3 regions of the Streptomyces sp. NBC_01506 genome follow, and region 1 is predicted to be linked to each of the others. Evidence: predicted binding sites of a transcription regulator. Region 1 holds the regulator's gene; each other region holds the start of a gene.
The links. The regulator HrcA, encoded in region 1, represses chaperone genes, less so after heat shock. The targets are predictions, from matches to a motif close to TTNGCACTCNGNNNNNCNGAGTGCNAA.

Region 1 (9,547 bases):
CCGCGCCGTCGGTGGCGGGGTCGTCGCGGTGGGTGCCCCGGTGGCCGCCGGCCTCGACGCCCTGGACGCAGACGACGTCGGCGCCCGACCACTCGGCGGTCTGGGCCTCCTCGGGCGTGGTCACGGTGACGACGGTGAGGGTGCCGACGCGGGTGAAGGCGTCGAGGGTGGTGGGGGTGGGACAGCCGAAGGTGAACGAGACGACCGGGACGGGATCGTCGAGCAGTATCGCGAGCTTGGCCTCGTACCCGTCGTCGCGGCCCGCCTCGGGATCGCCGAGCGGGGTCTCGTACCAGGTCGCCTCCCCGGCGAGCTGATCGCGGTAGACCTCCACGGCCGCGTGGTCGTCGTGGTGCGGCTGCGGCATGAACAGGTTGATCCCGAAGGCGCCGGAGCTGAGCCCCCGGAGCTGTTTGACCTCCTCGTACATCCCGTCGGCGGTCTTGTACCCGGCGGCGAGGAAGCCGAGCCCCCCTGCGTCACCGACGGCCGCGACCAACTGCGGGCAGGACGCGCCGCCGGCCATGGGAGCCTGCACGATCGGATACCGGCAGATGTCGGTCAACACGGAGGACATGCACGCATGGTGCCATGTCCCTCCGGGGGTGCCGAACGCGACCGCGATCGTTCACAAGCCACGCGGCCCGCGAGGCCGGGCATGTCCTCGAATCGCCGGACGGGCCGCATATGCGGCCCGTCCGGCGATCGAACGGCTCAGCGGCCGTTGAACGCGTCCTTCAGCCGTGAGAAAAGCCCCTGTTGACCCGGTTGAAACTGGCCGGTGGGCCGTTCCTCGCCCCTGAGCTTCGCCAGCTCTCGCAGCAACCGCTCCTGCTCCGGGTCGAGTTTCGACGGGGTCATGACCTCGACGTGGACGATCAGATCGCCCCGGCCGCCACCGCGCAGATGCGTGATGCCCCGGCCGTGGAGCGGGATCGACTGGCCCGACTGGGTGCCCGGACGCACGTCGATGTCCTCGACCCCGTCCAGCGTCTCCAGCGGGCACTGCGTGCCCAGCGAGGCCGCCGTCATCGGGATGGTCACCGTGCAGTGCAGATCGTCGCCGCGCCGCTGGAACACCGCGTGCGGCAGTTCGTGGATCTCGACGTACAGGTCGCCCGCCGGACCGCCGCCGGGCCCGACCTCGCCCTCTCCGGAGAGCTGGATACGGGTGCCGTTGTCGACGCCCGCCGGGATCTTGACCGTGAGCGTGCGGCGCGAGCGGATACGGCCGTCACCGGCGCACTCGGGGCAGGGGGTCGGCACGACCGTACCGAAACCCTGGCACTGCGGGCACGGCCGCGATGTCATGACCTGGCCCAGGAAGGACCGCGTGACCTGCGAGACCTCACCGCGACCGCGGCACATGTCGCAGGTCTGCGCGGAGGTGCCGGGTGCGGCGCCCTCGCCCGAACAGGTCGTACAGACGACCGCCGTGTCGACCTGGATGTCCTTCGTGGTGCCGAAAGCCGCCTCGTTGAGGTCGATCTCCAGCCGGATCATCGCGTCCTGGCCGCGCCGCGTCCGCGACCTCGGCCCACGCTGCTGCGACGTCCCGAAGAACGCGTCCATGATGTCGGAGAAGTTGCCGAAGCCACCGGCCCCGAAGCCGCCCGCGCCACCGCCCGCCTGTGAGAGCGGGTCCCCGCCGAGGTCGTAGACCTGCTTCTTCTGCGGGTCCGACAACACCTCGTACGCGGCGTTGATCTCCTTGAAGCGCTCCTGCGTCTTGGGATCGGGATTGACATCCGGGTGCAGCTCGCGGGCGAGTCTGCGGAATGCCTTCTTGATCTCGTCCTGTGATGCGTCGCGGCGTACGCCGAGTACGGCGTAGTAGTCCGTGGCCACTTACGACTCCGCCAGGATCTGTCCGACGTAACGTGCCACTGCGCGTACCGCTCCCATCGTTCCGGGGTAGTCCATGCGGGTCGGTCCGACCACGCCGAGTTTGGCGACTGCCTCGTCGCCCGAACCGTAGCCGACCGCGACCACGGACGTGGAGTTGAGGCCCTCATGGGCGTTCTCATGCCCGATTCGTACGGTCATGCCCGAGTCCTCGGCCTCGCCGAGCAGCCGAAGGAGCACGACCTGCTCCTCAAGCGCCTCCAGCACCGGCCGGATCATCAGGGGGAAGTCGTGTCCGAAGCGCGTCAGATTGGCGGTGCCGCCGATCACCAGACGCTCCTCGGTCTCCTCGACCAGCGTCTCCAGCAGCGTCGCGAGGACCGTGGCCACCGTCCCCCGGTCCTCCTGGTCGAAGGAGTCGGGCAACTCCTGCACCAGCAGCGGCACATCGGAGAACCGGCGGCCGACGACCCTGGCGTTGAGCCGGGCCCGCAGGTCCGCCAGCGACGTGTCGCCGAACGGCACGGGACAGTCGATCATGCGCTGCTCGACCCGGCCGGTGTCGGTGATCAGCACCAGCATCAGCCGCGCGGGGGCCAGCGAGAGCAGTTCCACATGCCGCACCGTCGAACGGGTCAGCGAGGGGTACTGCACGACCGCGACCTGCCGGGTCAACTGCGCGAGCAGCCGTACCGTACGGCCCACCACGTCGTCCAGGTCGACGGCGCTGTCGAGGAAGTTCTGGATGGCCCTGCGCTCCGGCGCCGACAGGGGCTTGACGCCCGCCAGCCGGTCGACGAAAAGCCGGTAGCCCTTGTCCGTCGGAATACGCCCCGCACTGGTGTGGGGCTGGGCGATGAAGCCCTCGTCCTCCAGGACGGCCATGTCGTTACGGACAGTGGCCGGGGAGACACCGAGCTTGTGCCGCTCGGTCAGCGCCTTGGAGCCGACGGGCTCCTCGGTGCCGACATAGTCCTGGACGATGGCGCGCAGCACCTCAAGCCTGCGTTCGCTCAGCATCGCGCACACCTCCAGCTCTGGTTCCTCGGATCCGGCTTGGCACTCGATGCGTAGGAGTGCCAGCATTCCCCGTGCCAGTGTACGGCCGTGAGGTACGCCCCTAGCAAGGCCGACCGGTCACGCTACCGCGCGCGGCACCGCCGCTCCCACCGATAGCGTCGCCGTATGAACGTCCGTTGGGAAGAGCACGACTGGGAACGGATCGCCCCGGGGGTCGGCAGACGGAGACTGCCTGGCTGGGATGCGACGGTCGGTCTGGTCGTGGGCGAGGACGCGGTCCTTCTGTACGACACGGGCTCCACGCTCCGTGAGGGCGCGCGAATCCGCGCGCAGGTACAGGCGCTGTGCGGCGGCCGGCGCGTCACGCACATCGTGCTCAGCCATCCCCACTTCGACCATGTCCTGGGGACGGCGGCCTTCTCGGGTGCGCGGGTGTACGGCGCGGTCGGCCTGGCGGAGCTGCTGCTCCGCGACCGCGAGAGCCTGCGCGCGTCGGCCGTACGGCACGGGGTGTCCGCCGCCGAAGCCGCCTCCGCGGTGGACGTGCTGGTCGTGCCGGGGCACCCGGTGTCCGGCGAGTGGACGCTCGATCTCGGCGGACGACAGGTACTTCTCGCCAATGTCGGCCCCGGGCACACCGGGCACGATCTGGCGCTGCTCGTCCCCGGCGACCGGGAGGTCGTCTTCTGCGGCGACCTGGTCGAGGAGTCGGGCGAGCCGCAGGCCGGGTCCGACGCGATCCCGGCGCGCTGGCCGGCCGCGCTGGACCGGCTGCTGGCGCTGGGCGGCGAGGACGCGGTGTACGTTCCCGGCCACGGCGCCACCGTCGACGCGGCGTTCGTACGGGCCCAGCGTGGCGCGCTGGCCGCGCGTTTCGGCACGGGGTGAGCGCGGCCCCGTTATCGTCTGCGGATGCGCAGTTACAGCCCCGATCTGACCCCGCCCTGGAAGCGTTCGAAGCCGGTGCCCGAGGTGCCCGCCGAACCCGATCTGGTGGTCGAGGAGGTGTCGACGGGCTTCTGCGGCGCGGTGATCCGCTGCGAGAAGACCGCCGAGGGCCCGACGGTCACCCTGGAGGACCGCTTCGGCAAACACCGGGTGTTCCCGCTGGTGGAGCGGGGGTTCATGCTCGAAGGCCGGATCGTCACCCTGGTCCGGCCGACCACCGGCGGCCCCTCGCGTCCCACCCGTACGGCCTCCGGCTCGGTCGCCGTCCCGGGCGCGCGGGCACGGGTGGCCCGTGCGGGGCGCATCTACGTGGAGGGGCGGCACGACGCGGAACTGGTCGAGCGGGTGTGGGGCGACGACCTGCGGATCGAGGGCGTGGTCGTGGAGTACCTGGAGGGCATCGACGATCTCCCGGCGATCGTCGCGGAGTTCGGCCCGGCGGCGGACGCGCGGCTCGGGGTGCTGGTCGACCATCTGGTGCCCGGCTCGAAGGAGTCCCGCCTCGCCGCAGAGGTCACCGGGGACGACGTGCTGATCGTGGGCCACCCGTACGTCGACGTCTGGGAGGCGGTGAAGCCGTCGTCGGTGGGCATCGGGGCCTGGCCGACGATCCCGCGCGGCCAGGACTGGAAGACGGGCGTGTGCCGCGAACTGGGCTGGCCGGAAAACACCGGTGCGGCGTGGCAGCGGATCCTGGGCTCGGTCCGCTCCTACCGAGACCTGGAGCCGGCGCTGCTGGGGCGGGTGGAGGAGCTGATCGACTTCGTGACGGAGTCACGTTGACCCTGCGGGCCGGTTTCGTCCTCAAGCGCCGGACGGGCTTGGTGGTTGCGGTCTCGTTGCCGGGGCGGGGTGCGGGCCCTCCGGGTGGGTATGTCCGGACGGCATGATTTACGCCGCGTGCAAGGCTCATTGGTCCCGACGGGACCGGCATGTCCACGCGACACAAATCAGCCTGAGTGTCCGAACACACCCACCCTCCGACCCCACACCCCTCCACGCCGCCCCGGCCCGCAGTTCAGGCAAACCCCACCTCCCGCGCGGGGAAGGGGGACGCGCAGGGGTCGTGTCCGGACACTAAAGCGTGATTTGTGGCGCAACCCGGACCAGCACCACACCAACACCGCTGGGCGCCGTAAATCATGCCGTCCGGGCATGACCCCGGAGCGGCACCCGGCCACCACCGCAACCACCAAGCCCGTCCGGCGCTTGAGGACAACGACCACCGGCCCGCAGGCGGCAAACAAAACCGGCAACCACCCAGCCCGTCCGGCGCTCGAGGACGAACCCGGCCCGCAGGCCGCAGACCCTCAGTCCACCAGCCCCCGCACCACCGCATCCGCCAGCAACCGCCCCCGCAACGTCAGCACCGCCCGGCCCTCCCCGTACGGGCCCTCCGACAGCAGCCCGTCCGCCAGCGCCCGGCCCGCCGCCGCGAGCCCCGCAGGCCGCAGCAGGGACAGCTCCACGCCGTCCGACAGCCGCAGTTCCAGCAGGATCCGCTCCACGCGCCGGTCCTCCGCCGTGAGGAGTTCACGGCCCGCGCCCGGCGACCGCCCCGACGCGAGCGCCGCCGCGTACGCCCCCGGGTGCTTGACGTTCCACCAGCGCACCCCGCCGACATGGCTGTGCGCCCCCGGCCCCGCGCCCCACCAGTCCGCGCCGCGCCAGTACAGCTCGTTGTGGAGGCACCGACCGGCCGGCGTGGTGGCCCAGTTGGAGACCTCGTACCAGGAGAACCCGGCCGCGGCCAGCGTCTCGTCCGCGATCAGGTAGCGGTCGGCGTGCTCGTCGTCGTCGGTCATGGGGACCTCGCCGCGCCGGATGCGCCGGGCGAGCCCCGTGCCCTCCTCCACGATCAGCGCGTACGCCGAGACATGGTCCGGCCCCGCCCCCACGGCCGCCGCCAGCGACGCGCGCCAGTCGTCGTCGCTCTCGCCGGGGGTGCCGTAGATCAGGTCGAGGTTCACATGGTCGAACCCGGCCGCACGGGCCTCCGCGACACACGCCTCGGGCCGCCCCGGGGTATGCGTGCGGTCGAGCACCTTCAGCACGTGCTGCCTCGCGCTCTGCATACCGAAGGAGATCCGGTTGAAGCCGCCCTCGCGCAGCTCCGCGAGGTACGCCGGGTCGACGGACTCCGGATTGGCCTCGGTGGTGATCTCGGCGTCGTCCGCGAGGCCGAACTCCTCGCGTACGGCGCCCAGCATCCGTACGAGGTCGGCGGCGGCCAGCAGCGTGGGCGTACCGCCGCCGACGAAGACCGTCCGGACGGGCCTGGAGTCGTCGCCCAGGACCTTGCGGGCGAGCCGGATCTCGTCGGTGAGGGTGTCGGCGTAGTTGTCGCGGGAGGCCAGCACGCCGCCCGAGCCGCGCAGCTCGGTCGCCGTGTAGGTGTTGAAGTCGCAGTAGCCGCAGCGCGTCGCGCAGTACGGCACGTGCAGATAGAAACCGAGCGGGCGGTCCGCCGCGCCCTTCAGGGCGTGCGGGGGAAGCGCGCCGGACTCGGGCATGGGGTCACCGTCGGGCAGGGCGGAAGGCATGCCCCCAGTGTCCCGCACCCCCGCGGGTAGCTACACCGCGCGCAGCACCAGCATCGCCAGGTCGTCCGAGGGCGGGCTCGGGTCGAAGTCGTGCACGGCGCGTCTGATCCGCTCGGCGACGCCCTGCGCGCTCAGTCCCGTGCAGCCCGCCAGGATCGCGGTGAGGCCGTCGTCGTCGTCCAGGAGCAGCCGCCCGGAGCGGCGCTCGGTGATGCCGTCGGTGACGCACAGGAGGGTGTCCCCGGACTCCAGGTCGAAGCTGAGGCTCTCGTACGCGACGTTCTCGTCCACGCCGAGGAGCAGTTGCGGCTCGGCCGCCACCCGTACCGTCCCGTCGGGCTTCAGCAGCAGCGGCAGGGGGTGGCCGGCGCTGGCGAGGGTGCAGCGGGCGCCGCCGCCGGTGCCGGGGAGGGGGGCCAGCTCGCCGTAGAGCAGGGACAGGAAGCGCGACTGGCCGCCGTCGGCGAGGCCGCCGCCGTGGCCGTCGTCGAGGCTTTTGCCGATGTCGCGGATGTCACCGAGCGGGCCGAGGTCGCTGAGGCCGGGGAGGCCGCTCTCGCCGCCGGAGAGGTCCTGTCCGCCGGCGACGGCGACCATCAGCGCGGCGGCCTCGGCGGCTTCCATGGCGTCGTCCAGCAGGAGCCGGTTGAGCCGGTCGAGGACTTCGCCGACGCCGTACCCCTCGCGGGCGAGGAGCCGCAGCCAGGGGCGGGCGAGTCCGGTGACGACGGCGGCCTCGGGGCCGCTGCCCTGGACGTCGCCGAGCATGAAGCACCAGCGTCCGCCGGGCGGCGCGGGGAAGACGTCGTAGAAGTCGCCGCCGACCACGCCGTCGTCGGCGGGCTCGTACACGAGGTGGCTCTCGACGCCCGGGATCCGGGCGACCTGGCTGGGCAGCAGGCTGCGTTGCAGGACGCGGCTGATGGTGGCCTGCCGGGTGTAGCGGCGGGCGGCGCCGATCGCGAGGGCGACGCGGCGGGCGAAGTCCTCGATGAGCGCGGTCACTTCGTCGGGCATCCGGGCGAGCCGCCGCCGGCCGAGGACCAGGGTGCCCAGCGGGCGGCCGTTGGCGACGAGCCGGCAGGAGACGGCCGCGCCGTCGTGCGCGCCGGTCTGGCCGGAGCCGGGCCACGGGACGGGGACGGGGACGTTGCGCCCGCTCCCCGTGCCGGTGCCCGTGCCGTCCCGCTCGCGCCGGGAGTCGAGCAGCCGGGGCGGCTCCTTCTCCAGCAGGGCGCGCAGCGTCTCGATGCGGGACTCGTCGGCGTGCCAGACGCGCGCGAGCCGGGGTGTGGCGCCCGCCCTGCCGTGTCCTTCGCCCTCGCCGTCGAGCCAGATCGCGCACCAGTCGGCGAGGCGGGGGACGAGCAGTTGGCCGGCGAGGGCGGCGACCAGGTCCTCGTCGAGCTGTCCGGCCAGCAGGTCGGAGGCTTCGGCGAGGAAGGACAGGGCGCCGCGGCTGATCCAGTCCGGGTCCTCGCGCGGCATGCCGCGCGGTGCGGGGGCGAGGATTTCGGCGGCGCGCAGACCGCGGCGCAGGGCGGGTTCGCCCACGACGCCGTTTCCGTTGACGCCCACGGCTCCGTCGGCGCCGGTGCCCGCCGCGGCCTCGGTGGTCGGCCCGTCGAGCGGGATACGGGCCCACACGGTCTTGAGGCCGGTGCGGTACGTGATGCCCCAGCGTTCGGCGAGGGCGGCGATGAGCTGGAGGCCCCGGCCGTACTCGGGGGAGCCGCCGCCCGCCGGGCCGTGCGCGTCGCTGCGTACGGAGCGGGCGGGGTGGTGGTCGGACACCTCGATGACGAGTGCGGCGGACTCCCGCACGGGGGTGGCGCCGTCACCGGACGCGGTGCGGGGGCCGGCGGCGCCCGGCCCGGTCTCGGACGTGTCGTCGGGTCCGTCGCCGTCCGGCTCCCTCAGGGCCGCTTCGAGGCGGCAGAGCAGTTCCACGTTGGTGCCCGCGTGGACGACGGCGTTGGTGACCAGTTCGCTGACGATCAGCACCGCGTCGTCGGCCGCCCCGTCGGGGCTGTGCCGGCCCGGTGGGCACACCTGGTCGCCCTGGCACAGGGCGCAGGTGGTGAGCAGCCCCAGGCTGGTCCACTCGGCGAGCGCGGCGCGCACGAAACGGCGCGCTGCGGACGGGGCGAGCGGGTTCCCCGGCAGGCTGGTGTGTCGCTCGTCGTTCCGGAACGTCCGGCTCCGTGCCGGAGTCGGCACTTCCGGATCGTCCGTGTCCCGGCAGTCCCCTATAGGCCCCACGTGCGGCTCCTGATTGTTTCTTCCGTTGCGCCGCTTACGACCCCGACAGAGTGACAGACTGAGCCTGCCCATAAGCGTCGAGTCATCGAAATGGGCGAAGAAGTGGGGCGAAGAACGGAGCTCAAGGGCCACCTCCCGGCCGCCACACCCGCATCACACTACGCACCCGGATCCCCCACACCGGGCCATCACCTACTCGGACGCCACCCACGATGAGCAACCCGATACCCACCGAACCACCCGTCGAACCACCCACGGACACCTCGGTCACCGACCGCGCGGGCATCCTCCTCGTCGACGACATGGAGGAGAATCTTCTCGCGCTCGAAGCGGTGCTGGCATCGCTCAACGTGCCGCTGGTGCGAGCCCGTTCGGGCGAGGAGGCGATACGGGCGCTGCGTCACGAGCGGTTCGCGCTGGTCCTGCTGGACGTACGGATGCCGGGCATGGACGGCTTCGACACCGCCGCCGGGATCAAGCGTCTGGACCAGGCGAAGGATGTCCCGATCATCTTCCTGACGGGGAGCGATCCCGACGGCGGCTTCACCTTCCGCGGCTACGCGACAGGGGCCGCCGACTTCATCCCGAAGCCCTTCGACCCGTGGGTGCTGCGCGCCAAGGTGACCGTCTTCCTCGAACTGCACCGCAAGAACCGCGAGTTGGAGGCCCTGCGCGACCGGGTGGCCGGGCTCGAAAACCTACTGCGGGAGTTACGGCGCGGACAGAGCCCGCGACCGTAGCGCCCGACCGCCGGCCCCGCCCGCGTCCTCGTCCACGACGCGTAGACGCGACTACGCCTCCCGCGCGCCGTCGTACATCTCGTCCAGCAGGTGCTTGTACTCCCGCTCCACGACCGGCCGCTTGAGCTTGAGGCTCGGCGTCAGCTCACCGTGCTCGATGTCCAGGTCGCGCGGCAGCAGCCGGAACTT
Region 2 (9,547 bases), 1.5 Mb from region 1:
CGAGCGGCTGGGCATCTCGCCCACCCGCTACTACCAGGTCCTTGGCGCCCTCATCGACGACCCGCTCGCCCTGGCCCACGACCCGGTGACGGTCAACCGCCTGCGCCGGATCAGGGACTCCCGCCGCGCCCGCCGCTGACGGGCTAGGGTCGGACCATGGGCAGCCACTCGCACCCCCTGCCGACCCCCGTCACCCCCGCCGGCGCCGAAGGGCTGGCCGCGCTTCTCGCCCGGCCCGGCAAGGCCGTCGTCGCGCTCGACTTCGACGGCACGCTCGCCGACATAGTCCCGGACCCCGAACAGGCCCGCGCCCACCCCGGCGCGGTCCCCGCGCTCGTCGCCCTCGCCCCGCACGTCGCGTCCTTCGCGGTGATCACCGGCCGCCCGGCCGGTGTCGCGGTACGGTACGGCGGCTTCGCCGGCGTCCCCGGCCTGGAGCACCTCGTCGTCCTCGGCCACTACGGCGCCGAACGCTGGGACGCGGTCAGCGGCACCGTACGCGCCCCGGCACCGCACCCCGGAGTCGCCGCCGTCCGCGCCGAACTCCCCGCCCTCCTCGACCGCTTCGACTCCTGGAGCGGCACGTGGATCGAGGAGAAGGGCCAGGCGGTCGCGGTCCACACCCGCCGCGCCACGGACCCCCAGGGCGCCTTCGACGCCCTGCGCGGCCCCCTCGCCGACCTGGCGGCCCGCCACGGCCTGGTGCTCGAACCGGGCCGCCTCGTCCTGGAACTGCGCCCGCCGGGCGTGGACAAGGGCGTGGCCCTGGAGGAGTACGTCCGCGAGGTCGGCGCCGAGACGGTCGTCTACGGCGGCGACGACCTGGGCGACCTCCCGGCCTTCGCGGCGGTCAACGCCCTGCGCGCGAAGGGCCACCCGGGTCTGCTGCTGTGCAGCGGTACGGGAGAGGTCCCCGAACTCGCCGAGAAGGCCGACCTGGTGCTACCGGGCCCGGGAGCACTGACCGATTTCCTCGCGTCGGTGGCGGCGCGTCTTTAGAACCGTGACCGGAGAGGTTCACCGGGTCCGTCCGGTGGGCCGGTTCGTCCTCAGTCGCCGGACGGGCTGGATTGGTTGCGGCCGTTGGTCGGGTGGTCCTCAATCGCCGGACGGGCTGGATTGGTTGCGGCCGTTGGTTGGGTGGTCCTCAGTCGCCGGACGGGCTGGATTGGTTGCGGCCGTTGGTCGGGTGGTCCTCAATCGCCGGACGGGCTGCGATTCGCGGGGGCCGTCGCGCGGAAACGCGGGCGACACCGGGCGGGCGGCTCGCGCATCATGGTCGTTCGGTGTGAGCGGGGGCGGGGGCGAGGGCGCGATGAGCGACGGTCTGACGGACGAGCGGATACAGGCGACGCTGGAGTTGCTGGACGAGGCACGGGACCTGTCGATCGAGGATCCCCGGCGCGAGCGACTGGAGCGGGCCGCGAGCGGACTCTTCCGGGACGGGCGGCGCAAACGCCGCTCGGTCACCCGGGGATCGCGCGCGGTGGCGGACGCCGAGATCCAGGCCGGCACGGTCATGGGCGCGCCGGACCGCACGATGGATGCCGCGCTGCCGGACGCGCAAGGCGACGCGGACGTGGGCGAGTTGGGCCGCGAGTTGGGCCGCCCGCAGCGCTGCTACGTCTGCAAGGACCACTACCGGCGCGTCCACCACTTCTACCACCGGCTCTGTCCCGACTGCGCCCACGACAACCTCACCCGTCGCGGCGCCCGTACCGACCTGCGCGGCCACCGCGCGCTGCTGACCGGCGGGCGCGTCAAGATCGGCCACCAGCTCGCGCTGATGCTGCTGCGCGACGGCGCCGACCTCACCGTGACCACCCGCTTTCCCCGTGACGCGGTACGGCGCTTCGCGGCGGCCCCCGACGCCGCCGACTGGTGGGACCGGCTGCGCGTCGCCGCGCTCGACCTGCGCGACCCCCGTCAGGTGCTGGCCTTCACCGACCATCTGCTCGCCGAGGCACGGCCGTTGGACATCCTGATCAACAACGCGGCCCAGACGCTGCGCCGTTCGCCGCGCGCCTACTCCGCCCTGGCCGCCGCCGAGGCCGCCGAGGCCGCGCCGGCGCGCACGGCGCTGCCCGCGCTCTGGACGGCCCCCGACTTCGCCGTTCCCGGCGCGGGGAGCACCGAGGTCGAGGCGCGCCCCTGGGCCGCCGGGCTCGTACCACGCCCGACGCCCGCGACCGCCCCCGCGACCGCCTCCGCCCCCGCCGTGCTGCCGGCCGTCGACGAAGCCGGGCTGCTCACCGAGACCGCCGCCGAGAACTCCTGGACCGCCCGGCTCGGCGACATCGACCCGGCCGAGATGCTGGAGGTCCAACTGGTCAACGCGGTGGCCCCGTTCCTGCTCGCCGACCGGCTGCTGCCCCTGCTGGAGTCCTCACCCCGGCCCCGGCGGTATCTGCTCAACGTGTCAGCCGTGGAGGGCCGGTTCACCGTCCGTAAGAAGACGAGCGGCCACCCGCACACCAACATGGCCAAGGCCGCCCTCAACATGCTCACCCGCACCAGCGCCGCCGATCTCGCGAAGCGGGGCATCCACGCGTGCAGCGTCGACACCGGCTGGGTCACCGACGAGAAACCGCTGCCCGCCAGGGAGCGGCACGCCGCCACCGGATGGCGCCCGCCGCTGGACATCGTGGACGGCGCGGCGCGGATCTACCACCCCATCGTGCAGGGGCAGGCGGGCAGCCCCGTCCACGGCGTACTGCTCAAGGACTACCGGCCCGTCGCCTGGTGAGCCCCAGGGGCCGTCGTCACAGCGCGCGCAGCGCCTCCAACTGGTCCAGGAACCACCGCTGCGGCGGCAGTGCCGTCGCGGCGGCGGCCAGGCGCTTCGTGCGCGCCGCCCGCTCGTCACCGTCCATCGTCAGCGCCTCGTGCAGGGCGGCGGCCGTGGCCGTCAGGTCGTACGGATTCACCACCAGCGCGTCCTCGCCCAGCTCCTCGTACGCGCCGGCCTCACGCGACAGCACCAGCGCGCAGCCGTCCTCCGAGACGACCGGGATCTCCTTCGCGACCAGATTCATGCCGTCGCGGATGGGGTTGACCAGAGCCACGTCCGCGAGGCGGTACGAGGCGAGTGAGCGCGCGAAGTCGTCCTTGACGTGCAGCACCACAGGCGTCCAACCGGGCGTGCCGTACGTGGAATTGATCTCGTCGGCCACCTCCTGCACCCGCGCCGTGTAGTCGCGGTAGACCGCCAGGTCCTGCCGGGAGGGATAGGCGAACGCCACATGCGTGACCCGCTCGCGCCACTCCGGACGGTCCGTCAGCAACTGCCGGTAGGCCAGCATCCCGCGCACGATGTTCTTCGACAGCTCCGTACGGTCCACCCGCACGATCGTCTTGCGGGGCGCCCCCTCGTACGAGCCGATCTGCTCGCGCAGCTCGGCCAGCCGCTCGTCCACGTCGGGCCGGTTCGCGCGCTCGCGCAGGAAGTCCGCGTCGGCGCCCAGGGCGTGCACACCGATCCGGGTCTTGCCGGTGCCGCCCAGCAGTTGCGTACAGCAGTCGGTGAAGGCGTCGGCCCAGCGGTGGGTGTGGAAGGCGGCCCGGTCGGCGCCGAGGACGCCGCGCAGGAGCTGGCGCCCGATGTCGTCGGGCAGGAGCCGGTAGTAGTCGGCCGACGCCCATGGGGTGTGCCAGAAGAGACCGATCCGCAGATCGGGGCGCAGCGCCCGGAGCATGCCGGGAACCAGCGCCAGGTGGTAGTCCTGGATCAGGACGGCCGCGCCGTCGCCCGCCTCGTCGGCCAGGGCCTCGGCGAAGGCGCGGTTGTATGTCTCGTACGACGCCCACTGCGCCCGGAACTCCGTACCGAAGGCCGGCTCCAGCGGGGTCTGGTAGAGCAGGTGGTGGATGAACCACAGCGTGGAGTTCGCCACGCCGTTGTACGCGTCCGCGTAGACCTCAGGCTCGATGCCGAGCATCCGCACCCGCTGTCCGCCCGTGTCGCCGGGGTCCAGCCGGCCGCCGGTGCGCCGGACCGCCTCGCGGTCGCCGTCACCGAGCGCCGCGCACACCCATACTGCGTTCGTGTCGGGCCCGATGGCCGAGAGCCCCGACACGAGCCCCCCGCCGCCGCGCCCGGCGGTCAGCTCGCCGTCTTCGCCGATCACGTACGAGACGGGGCCGCGATTGGACGCGACAAGGACTTGGGCGGCTTGCTCGGAGACCATGTGCCGAAACCTAGCCCGTCGCGGAAACGCTCAAACGTACGGATTCAGGTCGGCGAGGATCAGCCACGCCCCCCCGGCACGACCCACGCCCCCCGGCACGACCCATGCCCCCCGGCATCAGCCACGCCCCCGGCCCCGGCTCGCCGCCAGCGCCACCACCCCGGCGCCGACGAGGGCGAGGGCGATGCCGCCCAGGAGCCAGATCTGTTCCGTGGTCAGGGTCACCGCGTTCATCGCCATACCAGGCAATATAGGCAAATCGTACGAATGGGCCGGAAGTGCCACGCGGGCCGTCCGCGCCGCACTTCCGGTCCGACAGCTACGCCGCCCGCCTACGCCGCCCGCCCCGCCTCGTACTCCGCGATCTCCCGCATCGGCGGCCGCTCCTCGGTGTCCACCGCGTGCGTACGCGGCTCGAAGCCGCCCTCGCCCCGCTCGAACTGCGTCAGCACCGGCCGCACCAGATGCCCCCGCGACAGCCGCAACTGCGCCGTGCGGTAGATCGCCGCCGCCATCCGCCCCAGCGCCTGCCCGTCCTGGTGCCGGTGCCTGCGCACCCCCACGTCGACCTGGCCCAGCGCGTCCAGCCCCACCGTGTGCAGCGCGTCCACCAGCAGCCCCAGCTCCACCCCGTAGCCGACCGGGAACGGCAGTTGCTCCAGCAGCGAGCGCCGTACCGCGTACTCGCCGCCCAGCGGCTGCACGAACCCCGCCAGCAGCGGCCAGTGCAGATTCAGCAGCGGACGCGCCACCAGCTCCGTCACCCGGCCGCCCTGGCCCGGCTCGTCGCCGAGCGGGCGGTCGTACATCGCCTTCACGAACATCACGTCGGGCTCGGTCAGCAGCGGCCCCACGATCCCCGAGACGAAATCCGCCGAGAAGTCCTTCAGGTCCGCGTCCACGAAACAGACGATGTCGCCGCTCGTCACGAGCAGCGAGCGCCACAGCACCTCGCCTTTGCCCGGCACCGCCGGCAGCCTCGGCAGGATGTCGTCCCGGTGAACCACCCGCGCCCCGGCCGCCGCCGCGACGTCCCCCGTACGGTCGGTCGAACCCGAGTCGATCACCACCAGTTCGTCCACGAGCGGCGCCGGGCCCGACATGAGTTCGCGGCGGATCACCGACACGATCCGGCCGACCGTCGCGGCCTCGTTCAGGGCCGGGAGCACCACGCTGACCTGCGTACCCTGCTTCGCGGCGGCCAGCGCGGCGAGCGGCCGGTCCGCCGCGGACCAGGACCGCCGGGCCAGCCAGCGCTCCACCTCTTCCAGCACGTGATCTCCATCTCGCGGATCGGACGAGGCATTCAACCGTCCAGGGGTTCGGTTACAGTCTTGAACAACGCGGATGACCGTCGCATGTCGGGGGTCCTCACGCTGACAATCGAATACCGCTCATCCAGAGGGGCAGAGGGAACGGCCCGTTGAAGCCCCGGCAACCCTCCCGCCGACCGCGAGGTCACGGTGGGGAAGGTGCCAATTCCGTCTTGCGGCGAGACGCGTCGCGAGGAAGATGAGGAAAGGGCCTCGCCTTCATGGCTGTGCAGACTGTTCACGACAACGCTTCCGACGCCGCCGACACGGGTCGCGTGGATCTCGGACCCGCCGCCGCCCTCTCGTGCCGCGAATGCGGGGAACGCTTCGAACTCGGCCCGATCTTCGCCTGTCAGAGCTGTTTCGGCCCGCTCGAAGTGGCCTACGACCTGCCGACCGACAGCCCCGACGAGCTGAAGAAGCGCATCGCCGCCGGTCCCGACAACATCTGGCGCTACGCCCCGCTGCTGCCCGTCCCCGCCGACGTGGCCTCGAAGCCGAACATCAACCCCGGCTTCACCAAGCTCGTCAAGGCCGACAACCTCGCCCGTGAGCTGGGCGTCACCGGCGGCCTGTACGTGAAGGACGACTCCGGCAACCCGACGCACTCCTTCAAGGACCGTGTCGTCGCCATCGCCGTCGAGGCGGCCCGCGCCTTCGGCTTCACCACGCTCTCCTGCTCCTCCACCGGCAATCTCGCGGGCGCCGTGGGCGCCGCAGCGGCCCGCGCCGGCTTCCGCTCCTGCGTGTTCATCCCGCACGACCTGGAGCAGGGCAAGGTCGTCATGGCCGCGATCTACGGCGGTGAACTCGTCGGCATCGAGGGCAACTACGACGACGTCAACCGCTTCTGCTCGGAGCTGATCGGCGACCCGCTGGGCGAGGGCTGGGGCTTCGTCAACGTCAACCTGCGCCCGTACTACGGCGAGGGCTCGAAGACCCTCGCGTACGAGATCTGCGAACAGCTCGGCTGGACGCTGCCCGACCAGCTCGTCATCCCGGTCGCGTCCGGCTCGCAGCTCACGAAGATCGACAAGGGGCTCAAGGAGCTGATCGCCCTCGGCCTGGTCGAGGACAAGCCGTACAAGATCTTCGGCGCGCAGGCCGAGGGCTGTTCGCCGGTGTCCGCCGCCTTCAAGGCCGGCCACGACGTCGTACGGCCGCAGAAGCCGAACACCATCGCCAAGTCGCTGGCGATCGGCAACCCGGCCGACGGCCCGTACGTGCTGGACATCGCCCGTCGCACGGGCGGCGCCGTCGAGGACGTGAACGACGAGCAGGTCGTCGACGCGATCAAGCTGCTCGCGCGGACCGAGGGGATCTTCGCCGAGACGGCGGGCGGGGTGACCGTGGGGGTGACGCGCAAGCTCATCGAGTCGGGTCTGCTCGACCCGGCGCTCACGACGGTCGTGCTGAACACCGGTGACGGGCTCAAGACGCTGGACGCCGTGGCCGCGACGTCGCAGGCGACCGCGACGATCCCGCCGAGCCTCGACGCGTTCCGCGCCGCGGGCCTCGCGCGTTGAGCCTCCTGACACCGTCCAGCGGCACCACCCGCCACTTCCCGGAAGGCAGAATCCGATGAGCGTGAACGTCCGTATCCCCACCATCCTCCGTACGTACACAGGCGGGAAGGCCGAGGTTCCGGCCGAGGGTACGACCCTCTCCCAGGTCATCGAGTCCCTGGAGGCGAACCACCCGGGCATCGCCGCCCGCGTCCTGGACGACCAGGGCAAGCTCCGGCGCTTCGTCAACGTGTACGTCAACGACGACGACGTCCGCTTCGAGCAGGGCCTTGAGACCGCCACCCCGGACGGCGCCGGCATCTCGATCATCCCGGCGGTCGCCGGCGGCTGAACAGCACGCACGGTGAACGGTGTTGCCCCCTCCGCAAGAGAAACGGAGGGGGCAATTCCATGAGGTTGAAGGCGGTAGAGTTGGGGTAGCCCCGCCGCCGCCTGTGCCACGAGCATATGAGTTCGCGACAAGATGCGGTCGAAGTGCGGACGCTGTTTGCGCGGTTCCTTGCGCTTTGCCCGGCCCGACTTGCCCTGGTGGCCCGGCAATTCACCCCTTTGCGTGTTCGGCCATGCCCAGAATTCTCGTCCGATTGACCTGTTGCAGAGGGCAGTTGGGCAGATACATTCAGCCGCGGTCGACGCGTTCCGGCGCGAAGTGCGGTCCCGCGCAGGGGCCAGTAATAGGGGAGTTAGGCATGGCTCAGGGCACCGTCAAGTGGTTCAACGCGGAGAAGGGCTACGGCTTCATCGCGGTCGACGGTGGTGCGGATGTTTTCGTCCACTACAGCGCGATCCAGATGGACGGCTACCGCACCCTTGAAGAAGGTCAGCGAGTTGAGTTCGAGATCTCGCAGGGCCAGAAGGGTCCGCAGGCGGACATGGTCAAGCTCGCCGTCTGATTCCGGCGCGATCGGCCAACGACGCACTCACACACGTGGGGCTCGTATCCCGGTAGGGGATACGGGCCCCACGTGCGTGCGCGCGAGGCGTGCGCGGGTCTGTGGATGACCGGGAGGGCCCGGGAGGCGCTTGCACTCTCGGGGGTCGAGTGCTAATCATTGGCGTTAGCACTCTGTAGGTGAGAGTGACAACTTATGGACCGGGTCAGCGAGGCCCGAGAGCCTGTGGGGCAAGGAACCGCAAGGCTTTCAGGCCGTCCGTCGCGGGCGCGGGCACGGTCCGGAGAATCCACCCCCTGTCCGGGAGGACCACTTCACATGGCCAAGATCATCGCGTTCGACGAGGAGGCACGGCGCGGTCTCGAGCGCGGGATGAACCAGCTCGCCGACGCCGTCAAGGTCACCCTTGGCCCCAAGGGCCGAAACGTCGTCCTCGAGAAGAAGTGGGGCGCCCCCACGATCACCAACGATGGTGTTTCCATCGCCAAGGAGATCGAGCTCGAGGACCCGTACGAGAAGATCGGCGCCGAGCTGGTCAAGGAAGTCGCCAAGAAGACGGACGACGTCGCCGGTGACGGTACGACCACCGCGACCGTCCTGGCCCAGGCCCTGGTCCGCGAGGGCCTGCGCAACGTGGCCGCCGGCGCCAACCCGATGGCCCTCAAGCGCGGTATCGAGAAGGCCATCGAGGCCGTCTCCGGTGCGCTGCTCGAGCAGGCCAAGGACGTGGAGACCAAGGAGCAGATCGCTTCGACGGCCTCCATCTCCGCCGCCGACACCCAGATCGGCGAGCTCATCGCCGAGGCGATGGACAAGGTCGGCAAGGAAGGCGTCATCACCGTCGAGGAGTCGCAGACCTTCGGGCTCGAGCTTGAGCTCACCGAGGGCATGCGCTTCGACAAGGGCTACATCTCGGCGTACTTCGCCACCGACATGGAGCGTATGGAGGCGTCGCTCGACGACCCGTACATCCTGATCGTCAACTCCAAGATCGGCAGCGTCAAGGACGTTCTGCCGCTCCTGGAGAAGGTCATCCAGTCGGGCAAGCCGCTGCTGATCATCGCCGAGGACGTCGAGGGCGAGGCGCTTTCCACCCTCGTCGTCAACAAGATCAAGGGCACCTTCAAGTCCGTCGCCGTCAAGGCCCCGGGCTTCGGTGACCGCCGCAAGGCGATGCTGAACGACATCGCCATCCTCACGGGCGGCACGGTCATCTCCGAGGAGGTCGGCCTCAAGCTGGAGAACGCCGGTCTCGACCTGCTGGGCCGTGCCCGCAAGGTCGTCATCACCAAGGACGAGACCACCATCGTCGACGGTGCCGGTGACAGCGAGCAGGTCGCCGGTCGCGTGAACCAGATCCGTGCCGAGATCGAGAACTCGGACTCGGACTACGACCGCGAGAAGCTTCAGGAGCGCCTGGCGAAGCTGGCCGGCGGCGTGGCCGTCATCAAGGCCGGCGCCGCGACCGAGGTCGAGCTGAAGGAGCGCAAGCACCGCATCGAGGACGCGGTGCGCAACGCCAAGGCCGCCGTCGAGGAGGGCATCGTCGCCGGTGGTGGCGTGGCTCTGCTCCAGGCTTCCTCGGTGTTCGAGAAGCTGGAGCTCGAAGGCGACGAGGCGACGGGCGC
Region 3 (9,547 bases), 3.3 Mb from region 1:
TCCTCGGGCTGCTGCTGCGCCGGGACGGCGCGATGCGCCGGCTGATCCACCAGTGGGCGGCGCTGGCGAGCGACCCGGTGCGCGACGCGCGGCTGCGGCTGCCGGTCGTGAGCCTGTGCTGGCTGCTCGTCTCGTTCCTCGCCGGGGCGTTCGGGCTGTGGCTGGCGCTGGAGACACCCGCGAGCGCGCGCCGGGGCGAGGACACGTACGCGGACGTCACGTACTTCATGGGTGCGGGCACCCTCTTCTGGATCGCCGGACTGATCGGCGCCACGAAGGCGGTCGCGCACTACCGCTGGGCGGTCCGGCTGACCACGGCGAAGACCACGGCCTCGGCCCCCGCCCGGACCGCCGGTACGCCGGGCGGTGATCGCGGGCGGTAGCCTCCCAAGATGTCTCGTCGTAGCCCGTTGCCGCCCCCTCCGCCGCCCGAACACGTACGGGCCTGGCCGGACCGTCGGGCGCTGCTCGCCGACCGGGCACGTGCGATCGGTGAGCTGCGGCGGCGGGGACTGGCCGTCGCACCGCTGCTGCTGCTCTGGGCGTACGGGCTGGTCGCGGCGTTGGGGTGGGCCTTCTGCAGCCTGGGGCTGGGCAGCTTCGAGGAACGGGGCGCTGGCTATGTCACCGGGGTGGTCGAACTGACGCTCGGGCTGATCTTCCTTGTGCCCGCCGTGATCGGTATCGGGTTCGGTGTCGCGAAGGACCGCACCGTACGCGGCAGGCTCGACGCCTGGGCCGCGCTGGGGCCGGACCCCGAGAACGACCACCGGCTTCGGGCCGGCGCCCGGAGCGCCGTTTGGCTGGGACTGTCCGGCGTGCTGTGTGTGATCGGGTTCGCACTGGCCGTGACCGGCGTCGCCCAGCCGTCATCCCCGGGCGTCGGTGAGACGGCGTATCTCGTCGGGACCGGTGTGATAGCGCTGGTCATCGGCGCACTCGGCGTGCTCCGGGCGGTGGGCCACCAGCGCTGGGCCGGGCGCGTACTGAGCCCCGTACCCCCGCGAGAAGGCGACGGAGGCGGCGGCGGCCACCGCTGAAACCGTGAAAATCGCGCATTACGGATGCAGGAGTGACGCCTGTTGTCCGGATGTGTCCCGAAGTCGCCCCTCGGTCCCTGAGGCCGTTCCTACGCCGACCGTTCTATCCTGGGGGAGACGCGTGCGCCATTTCATTGGGTAAAGGGGCGGCGGATGAACTGGCTGTGGTGGATATTCGTCTTCTTCATGGTCGGTGGCTTTAGCTGGGTCGCCGATACGAGCCGGAGCGCCCTGCGCACCCGGCACGAGCGAAGAGTGGAGCGTCTCAAGCTCGTCGAGGGCGGCCGGCTCGCCCTGGAGGAGGCCCACAAGCCGCCGGAGCCCGTCTGCGGGTGCACGCACCATCTCGCCAAGCACGACAAGCAGGGCAAGTGCCACGAGAACGTGGAAGTGGCGACGGCGTGGGACGAGAACAAGAAGCCGAAGCGGTACGAGCTGGCGCAGTGCAACTGCCAGCAGTACGTCGGGCCGCAGCCGCTCTCGCAGATCTACGCGGACGACATCACGGACCTGGACGAGGCGATCCTGGACGCCCAGCTCAAGGCCACCGAGCCGAAAACGCCGCAAGCACCGCAAGCACCGCAAGCACCGCAAGCACCGCAAGCACCCAAGGGCCTGGACTTCACGAAGGACGGGGACTGACCGGCGGCCCGTCCATGGTGGTACCAAGATTGAGTACGACTCCGCCTGACGCGGCCTCCAGGCGTGGCGCGGCGATGTCGGCGGGGATCCGTGCGGCCTGGAGTTCCAACAGGGCTGCCAGGGCGTGCGCTTCGGGCTCCTTGGGCATCAGCCCGCTCAGGACGCGCGCGAGCCGCAGGGCGTCCTCGCAGAGGCCGGGGCGCACCAGGTCGTCCCCGGCGGTCGCCGAGTAGCCCTCGTTGAAGACGAGGTAGATCACCTCCAGCACGGAGGCGAGACGTGCCTCGCGCTCCGCGCCGCAGGAAGACGGACCAGCCGGCGCGCGGGGAGCGAGGCCCGCAGGCCGTTGGGCGGTCTTGAGCGCGCCGAACAGCTCACGGTCGTAGGCGCGGCCCCGGTGTCGGCGTCGTCCTGCGGGTTTGCCGCCTCCAGAGCCGTCGCGAAGGCGCCGATGTCGCGCGGCACGGCCTCGCCGGGCGCGGCGCGGAAGGTGTCCCAGCGCCAGTCCGCCGGCCCACTGGCGTAGGGCGATTCGCGGATCGGGCGGGTTCGGGCCGATCAGGCCGGGTGGCCGAGCAGCATCGTCGGGGCGCCCGCGACCCGGGTGAGGAAGACCGTGGCCGATTCCCGTCCCTGGAGCTTCATCTTCCGCCGCAGCTCCTCCGGTTCGACCGGCGAGCCGCGCTTCTTGACCGTCAGGATGCCGACGCCGCGCTCGCGCAGCAGGGCCTTGAGCCGCTTGAGGTTGAACGGCAGCACGTCGGTGATCTCGTACGCCGTCGCGTACGGCGTCGGGCGAAGCTCGTCCGCCGTGATGTACGCGATCGTCTCGTCGATCAGCCCGCCGTCCAGCTCGTCGGCGGCCTCGGCGACCAGATGGGCGCGGATGACGGCGCCGTCCGGCTCGTACAGATAGCGGCCGACGTCTCTGACCCGCGGGTCGGGCAGACCGCGACCGGTCAGGGTGACGGCTGCGGGCAGCAGCGTGGCGCGCCGGGCGCCGTGCGTGATCGCCCCGGCGGCCCCCGCCCCGCGCCCCGGCCCGTTCGCGTCGTGCCAGAGCACCGCCTCCTTGACGTCGCCGCCGTCCGAGATCCACTCGGCCTCGAAGTCGTCGGGGACCAGCTCGTGCGGGATGCCGGGTGCGATCTTGATGCCGCCGGTGCCGACCGTACGTACCGCCTCGATCGCCCACGACAGGGGCGGCGAGTACGCCTCCGGATCGAAGATCCGCCCTCGGCCGCCGCGTCTGGCCGGGTCGATGAACAGGGCGTCGGGGGCCGGTGCGGCGAGCAGGTCGTACGTCATGACATCCGCGCACACGACCGTCGCGGACGGGGCGTCAGGCGCCAGCGTACGGACGTTGAGCGCGGCGATCTCACAGGTCACGGGGTCACGGTCGACCGCCGTCACGGCGAACCCCGCGCGGGCCAGCTCGATCGCGTCGCCGCCGACGCCGCAGCACAGGTCCGTGATCCGCGCGAGCCCTGCGTCCCTCATACCGATGTCCCGGAACCGGCCCGCCCGGTGGGCGGCGACCGAGGTGCGGGTGGCCTGCTCGACGCCGTGCGGCGTGAAGTACATGCGGTACGCGTCCCGTTCACCGAACTTCGCGACCGCGCGCTGTCGCAGCCGGGCCTGCGCGAGGGCCGCGGAGACCAGTTCGGCGGGGTGGTCGCGGCGCAGCCTGGTCGCCAGGGCCAGCTCCCGCGCCGGGTCGTGGTCGCGGAGGGCGGCGAGCAGGGCCTGGCCCTCGTCTGAGAGCAGCGGGGCCAGCGGGGACTGCGGGGAGGGGGTGCGGTCGGTCACCGGGCCATTGTGGGCCAGCCGGGGGACCGTCGACGCTCCCCGGCGGTGTCGGCCGGGTGCGTGGACGGGGCGCTGACAGGATGCGGCGCCATGCAACTAGTACGACAAAACGAAGAAAAGCTCACAAAGTACCGGAGAAGGCACCCGGGCGGCGGACGTACCCGCGCGGTCGCCGCCGCCCTCCTGATCGCCGCGCTCGGTTCCGCCTGCGCGGCGGAGTCCGGCGACCACGGCGGCGGTGGCAGTGGCGGCGCTGGTCGCAGCGGGGACGGCGGTGGCGGTGGCGGCGGACCGGTCGAGTCCGCCTCCGTGAAGCCCGGCCGGGCGGGCCCTGGCCCCGGGACCGACACCGGGAAGAAGGCCGACGCCGACGCCGACGCCGCCGCTGTCGTCCGGGCCCAGGCGCTGCGCGCCGTGGCCGCCAAGAAGTGGAAGCTCGCCAAGACCCCGCTCGCCGCGCCCGCGCCGCCCGCCGTGAAGCCCAGGATCACCACCCGCAAAGGCTTCGAGGTCACGGACGGCGCGACCCTCCCGCCCGTCTTCACCAACGTCCCCACCAAGGAGAAGGTCGTCTTCCTGACGATCGACGACGGCGCGGAGAAGGATCCCGAACTGCTGCGCATGATGACCGAGTTGAAGATCCCGTACAGCGCGTTCCTCAGCGACTACGTCATCAACGACGACTACGCCTACTTCAAGAAGATGCAGACCCAAGGCGTCTCCCTGCACAACCACACCCTCAACCACCCCTACCTCCCCGGACTCTCCTACGAGGAGCAGAAGCGGGAGATCTGCGGCCAGCAGGACAAGATCGAGAAGCGGTACGGCAAGCGGCCCGAGCTGTTCCGCCCGCCGTACGGCAACTACAACGCCGGCACCCTCCGCGCGGCCAAGTCCTGCGGCGTCAAGGCGGTGCCGCTGTGGTCCTCCGAGGCGTTCCCCGACCACATGGAGTGGCGCGAGTGGGACCGGGACCTGCACCCCGGCGACATCGTCCTCACGCATTTCCGCGGGAAGGAGGACTGGAAGGGCTCGATGCCCGACATGGTCCGGCACGTCATGAAGACGATCACGGACAAGGGTTACGCGGTGGCGAAGCTGGAGGACTACGTCTAGGCAATGCGCCCTGTCCGGTCCTCTGTTCAGGTCCTCTGTCCGGTCGTTTCCGGTCGTCTCCGGTCGTTCCGTCACGGGCTCGACTGGCACTCAGCTTGACCGAGTGCTAATCGCGGTCATAGTGTCAGTCCTGGCACTCCCCACTGGAGAGTGCCAATGCGTGACAGGACAGGTCCGGCACCCGCGACGACGGATCGACCCCGGTCACGCCACCCAGACAGTTAACCCCGTGAGATCTCCGAAGGGGGAGGTCGGATCGTGACGACCGCCAGCTCCAAGGTTGCCATCAAGCCGCTCGAGGACCGCATTGTGGTCCAGCCGCTCGACGCAGAGCAGACCACGGCCTCTGGCCTGGTCATTCCGGACACTGCCAAGGAGAAGCCCCAGGAGGGCGTCGTCCTGGCCGTCGGTCCGGGTCGCTTCGAGAACGGCGAGCGGCTTCCGCTCGACGTTTCCGTCGGCGACGTCGTTCTGTACAGCAAGTACGGCGGCACTGAGGTGAAGTACAGCGGCGAGGAATACCTCGTCCTCTCGGCCCGCGACGTGCTCGCGATCATCGAGAAGTAAATCCCCACAGTCCGCTGTGAACTGCGCCCCTGGCCCCCGCATCGCCGGGCGGTCCGGGGCGTAGTTCGTTGTTCGTTCGAGAGGACAAGAGAAAGCTCCCATGGCGAAGATCCTGAAGTTCGACGAGGACGCCCGTCGCGCCCTTGAGCGCGGCGTCAACAAGCTTGCCGACACGGTGAAGGTGACGATCGGCCCCAAGGGCCGCAACGTCGTCATCGACAAGAAGTTCGGCGCCCCCACCATCACCAACGACGGTGTCACGATCGCCCGCGAGGTCGAGCTCGACGACCCGTACGAGAACCTTGGCGCCCAGCTCGTGAAGGAGGTGGCGACCAAGACCAACGACATCGCGGGTGACGGCACCACCACCGCCACCGTGCTGGCCCAGGCGCTGGTCCGCGAGGGCCTGCGCAACGTCGCCGCCGGCGCCTCCCCGGCCTCCTTGAAGAAGGGCATCGACGCCGCCGTCGCCGCCGTCTCCAAGGAGCTGCTGGCCACGGCCCGCCCGATCGACGACAAGTCCGACATCGCCGCCGTCGCCGGGCTCTCCGCCCAGGACTCGCAGGTCGGCGAGCTGATCGCCGAGGCGATGGACAAGGTCGGCAAGGACGGTGTCATCACCGTCGAGGAGTCCAACACCTTCGGCCTGGAGCTGGAGTTCACCGAGGGCATGGCCTTCGACAAGGGCTACCTCTCGCCGTACATGGTCACCGACCAGGAGCGTATGGAGGCCGTCCTCGACGACCCGTACATCCTGATCAACCAGGGCAAGATCGGCTCCATCCAGGACCTGCTCCCGCTGCTGGAGAAGGTCATCCAGGCGGGCGGCTCCCGGCCGCTGCTGATCATCGCCGAGGACGTCGAGGGCGAGGCGCTGTCCACCCTCGTCGTCAACAAGATCCGCGGCACGTTCAACGCCGTCGCGGTGAAGGCCCCCGGCTTCGGTGACCGCCGCAAGGCCATGCTCGGCGACATCGCCACCCTCACGGGCGCGACCGTCATCGCCGAGGAGGTCGGCCTCAAGCTCGACCAGGCCGGTCTCGACGTACTGGGCTCCGCCCGCCGCGTCACCGTCTCCAAGGACGACACGACGATCGTCGACGGCGGCGGCGACAGCGCCGAGGTCACGGGCCGCGTCAACCAGATCAAGGCCGAGATCGAGTCCACGGACTCCGACTGGGACCGCGAGAAGCTCCAGGAGCGCCTCGCGAAGCTGGCCGGCGGCGTGTGCGTGATCAAGGTCGGCGCCGCCACCGAGGTGGAGCTGAAGGAGAAGAAGCACCGTCTGGAGGACGCCATCTCCGCGACCCGCGCCGCGGTCGAGGAGGGCATCGTCTCCGGTGGTGGCTCCGCCCTGGTGCACGCCGCCAAGGTGCTGGAGGACGGCCTGGGCAAGACGGGCGACGAGGCCACCGGTGTCGCGGTCGTCCGCCGCGCCGTGGTCGAGCCGCTGCGCTGGATCGCCGAGAACGCCGGTCTTGAGGGCTACGTCATCACCGCGAAGGTCGCCGAGCTCGACAAGGGTCACGGCTTCAACGCCTCGACCGGCGAGTACGTCGACCTGGTGAAGGCCGGCGTCATCGACCCGGTCAAGGTCACCCGCTCCGCGCTGGAGAACGCCGCTTCCATCGCCGCGCTGCTCCTGACGACCGAGACCCTGGTCGTCGAGAAGCCGGCCGAGGACGAGGGCGACGCCGGTCAGGGCGGTCACGGCCACAGCCACTGACCTTCACCGGCAGGGCACGTTCGACGCGTCCGAGGCCCGGCGCCCCTTCGGGGGAGCCGGGCCTCGGCGCGTCACGGGTACTCGCGTGCCTACGCCGAGTGCCCCAGCGACGACGGGTGTACGGGATCCTCGAACGGCAGCCCCTTCACGTACCGCTCCACCTCGTCCAGCGCGTGATCCGTCATCCGGTGGATCTCACCGCCCAGCGAGCCCGCGACATGCGGGGTCAGCAGCACGTTCGGCAGGTCGTACAACGGCGAGGCGGGCGGCGGCGGTTCGGGATCCGTCACGTCGAGCACCGCGTTCAGCCGGCCGGAGACCAGATGCGGCAGCAGCGCGTCCTCGTCGATCAGCGAGCCGCGCGCGGTGTTGATCAGCGTCGCCCCGTCCGGCATCGCCGCGAGCTGGGCGGCGCCGATCATACGGCGGGTGGCGGGGACCTGCGGCGCGTGGACGGACACCACCTGGGCACGCGCGCACAGCTCAATCAGCGGTACGACTCCCACACCGAGCCCCGCGGCGTCGGCGGCGGACACGTACGGGTCGTACAGCAGCACGTCGAGGTCGAAGGGCCGCAGCAGCTCGATCACCCGCCGGCCGATCCGGGACGCGCCGACGATGCCGACCGTACGGCGGTAGTTGCCCGCGCCGCCCAGCTCCTGGTGCCAGTCGTGCGGGCCGCGCACCTCCCGGTAGCGGTGCGCCGAGCCGAGGACCCGCTTGCCCGCGAAGAGGATCGCGGCCAGCGTGTACTCCGCGACGGGAAGGGCGTTGGCCCCCGCCGCCGACGCGACCGTGATGCCCCGCTCCCAACAGGCGTCCGTGATGTGGTGCTTGACGCTCCCGGCGGCGTGCACGACGGCGCGCAGCCGGGGCGCGGCGGCCAGCACCTCCGCGGTGAGCGGGGGCGCGCCCCAGCAGGTGATCAGCAGCTCGGCGTCCGCGAGCGCGGCGGCGACGGCGGGGTCGAGACCGGGGCCGGTCAGGGTGTGGGCGACGAGCCGCGGATCGGTGCGTACGAGGCCGGTCAGCCGGGCGAGACGAGCGGGGGTGAACAGCCGTTCCGCGATGTCCGGACTCATGGAGAGCAGCGCGGACGGCCGATTGTCAGTGGCGTCGTGCATGGTGGAAGTCGGTCTCCTCGTGGGTCCTGTCATATGTCACGGGTGAGGCCATTGGACGCCACCGACCGCCCTCCCGGCTACGGCTATGGCTACTGGGGGCCGTACTTGCGCCCGGTCTTCGACGTGATCCCGCCGAGCAGCCCGCGCGGGGCGAGCTTCACCGCGCTCATCAGCGCCTTGTAGCGCGGATCGGGCACCGACACGACCTTGCCGCGCGCCAGGTCGGCCAGCGCGGCCGTCACCAGCTTGTCGGCGTCCAGCCACATCCAGTTGGGGATGTTCTGCGTCCCCATCCCGGCCCGGTCGTGGAACTCGGTGCGGGTGAAGCCGGGGCAGAGCGCCATCAGCCGTACGCCGGTGCCCGCCAGATCGCGCGAAACGCCCTGGGTGAACTGCACGACCCACGCCTTGGAGGCGCCGTACGTCCCGCGCGGTACGAACGCGGCCACCGACGACACGTTCACCACACCGCCGCGCCCGCGCTCCTTCATCCCGGTCACCGCCGCCGACGTCAGCCGCAGCACCGCCTCGCAGTGCACCTTGAGCATGGTCAGCTCGTCGGCCATCGTGACGTCGAGGAACCGGCCCTTGTTCCCGAACCCCGCGTTGTTGACCAGCAGATCGACGGGGTGTTTACGGTCGCCGAGGCGCTTCTCGACCGCCTCGATGCCCTTGTCCGTGGCGAGGTCGGCGGTCAGTACCTCCGCCTCGATGCCGTGCAGGTCGTGGAGTTCGGTGGCCTGGCGCCGAAGACGCTCGGTGTCGCGGGCGACCAGCACCAGGTTGTGGCCGCTTCCCACACCGCCGGACTGGGAAGTACCACCCGCCGCGAGCCGCCGGGCGAAGGCGGCGCCGATCCCCGCTGTCGCGCCCGTAATCAAAGCAGTCGTCATAAGCGGCACGTTAGACGGTCGCACGACTGCCGCGAGCCGCCGTCCGACCACCGGAAGCGGCTACGTGAGCGGTCGGCGCGCTACTCGCCCTCGGCGCCGTACTTCGCCACGTACTCCCGCGCGATTCTCAACTCCTCCTCGTGCAGGGCCTCTGAGGCGGCCAGGATCCGCGGCAGCAGCTCGCGCTCGGTCGTCACGGCGCGGAAGGCGAGGGCCACCGTCACGTCGTGGTCGGGCCGGTGCACGATCTCGATCGCGTCGCCCGCGCGGATCTCACCGGGCGTGATGACCCTGAAATACGCACCGGTGACGCCCTGTCGGGTGAACCGTCTGACCCAGCCCTTCTCACCGAGGAAGCCCGCGAACGTACGGCACGGGATCCGGCCGCTGGTCGCCTCCAGCACCAGATCCGGGCCGACCCGCCAACGCTCGCCGATCAACGTCGAGTTGAGATCGAGACCGGACGTGGTCAGATTCTCGCCGAAGCCGCCGTTGGCCAGCGGACGCCCCAACTCCCGCTCCCAGAAGTCCAGATCCTCCCGCCCGTACACATACACGGCCTGGTCGCTGCCGCCGTGATGGCGCAGATCGCACACCGTGTCCCCGGCGACACCGCTGGCACCGGTGCCC

Region 2: a site for HrcA is predicted at 8,085-8,111, ahead of groL (chaperonin GroEL). Genes of this name have one in related genera too.
Region 3: a site for HrcA is predicted at 4,691-4,717, ahead of groES (co-chaperone GroES). Genes of this name have one in related genera too.

What each region holds. Positions count from the first base shown of each region.
Region 1 covers NZ_CP109422.1:6,751,216-6,760,762, reverse strand. The annotation lists gene OG329_RS30365 (nitronate monooxygenase) at 1-577, opposite strand, end outside; gene dnaJ (molecular chaperone DnaJ) at 715-1,848, opposite strand; gene hrcA (heat-inducible transcriptional repressor HrcA) at 1,849-2,865, opposite strand; gene OG329_RS30350 (MBL fold metallo-hydrolase) at 3,031-3,753, shown strand; gene OG329_RS30345 (DUF3097 domain-containing protein) at 3,778-4,596, shown strand; gene hemW (radical SAM family heme chaperone HemW) at 5,124-6,356, opposite strand; gene OG329_RS30335 (SpoIIE family protein phosphatase) at 6,387-8,576, opposite strand; gene OG329_RS30330 (two-component system response regulator) at 8,921-9,358, shown strand; gene OG329_RS30325 (AMP-dependent synthetase/ligase) at 9,410-9,547, opposite strand, start outside.
Region 2 covers NZ_CP109422.1:5,259,401-5,268,947, forward strand. The annotation lists gene OG329_RS23260 (DUF3263 domain-containing protein) at 1-139, shown strand, start outside; gene otsB (trehalose-phosphatase) at 157-999, shown strand; gene OG329_RS23270 (SDR family NAD(P)-dependent oxidoreductase) at 1,316-2,746, shown strand; gene OG329_RS23275 (trehalose-6-phosphate synthase) at 2,763-4,187, opposite strand; gene OG329_RS23280 (hypothetical protein) at 4,305-4,427, opposite strand; gene OG329_RS23285 (glucosyl-3-phosphoglycerate synthase) at 4,520-5,461, opposite strand; SAM riboswitch class I at 5,579-5,706, shown strand; gene thrC (threonine synthase) at 5,722-7,026, shown strand; gene OG329_RS23295 (ubiquitin-like small modifier protein 1) at 7,082-7,357, shown strand; gene OG329_RS23300 (cold-shock protein) at 7,716-7,919, shown strand; gene groL (chaperonin GroEL) at 8,238-9,547, shown strand, end outside.
Region 3 covers NZ_CP109422.1:3,481,609-3,491,155, reverse strand. The annotation lists gene OG329_RS15065 (hypothetical protein) at 1-383, shown strand, start outside; gene OG329_RS15060 (hypothetical protein) at 393-1,040, shown strand; partial or broken gene OG329_RS15055 (hypothetical protein) at 1,194-1,550, shown strand; partial or broken gene OG329_RS15050 (DUF6596 domain-containing protein) at 1,762-1,980, opposite strand; gene OG329_RS15045 (class I SAM-dependent methyltransferase) at 2,241-3,491, opposite strand; gene OG329_RS15040 (polysaccharide deacetylase family protein) at 3,582-4,607, shown strand; gene groES (co-chaperone GroES) at 4,866-5,174, shown strand; gene groL (chaperonin GroEL) at 5,275-6,900, shown strand; gene OG329_RS15025 (hydroxyacid dehydrogenase) at 6,990-8,024, opposite strand; gene OG329_RS15020 (SDR family NAD(P)-dependent oxidoreductase) at 8,114-8,917, opposite strand; gene OG329_RS15015 (MOSC domain-containing protein) at 8,998-9,547, opposite strand, start outside.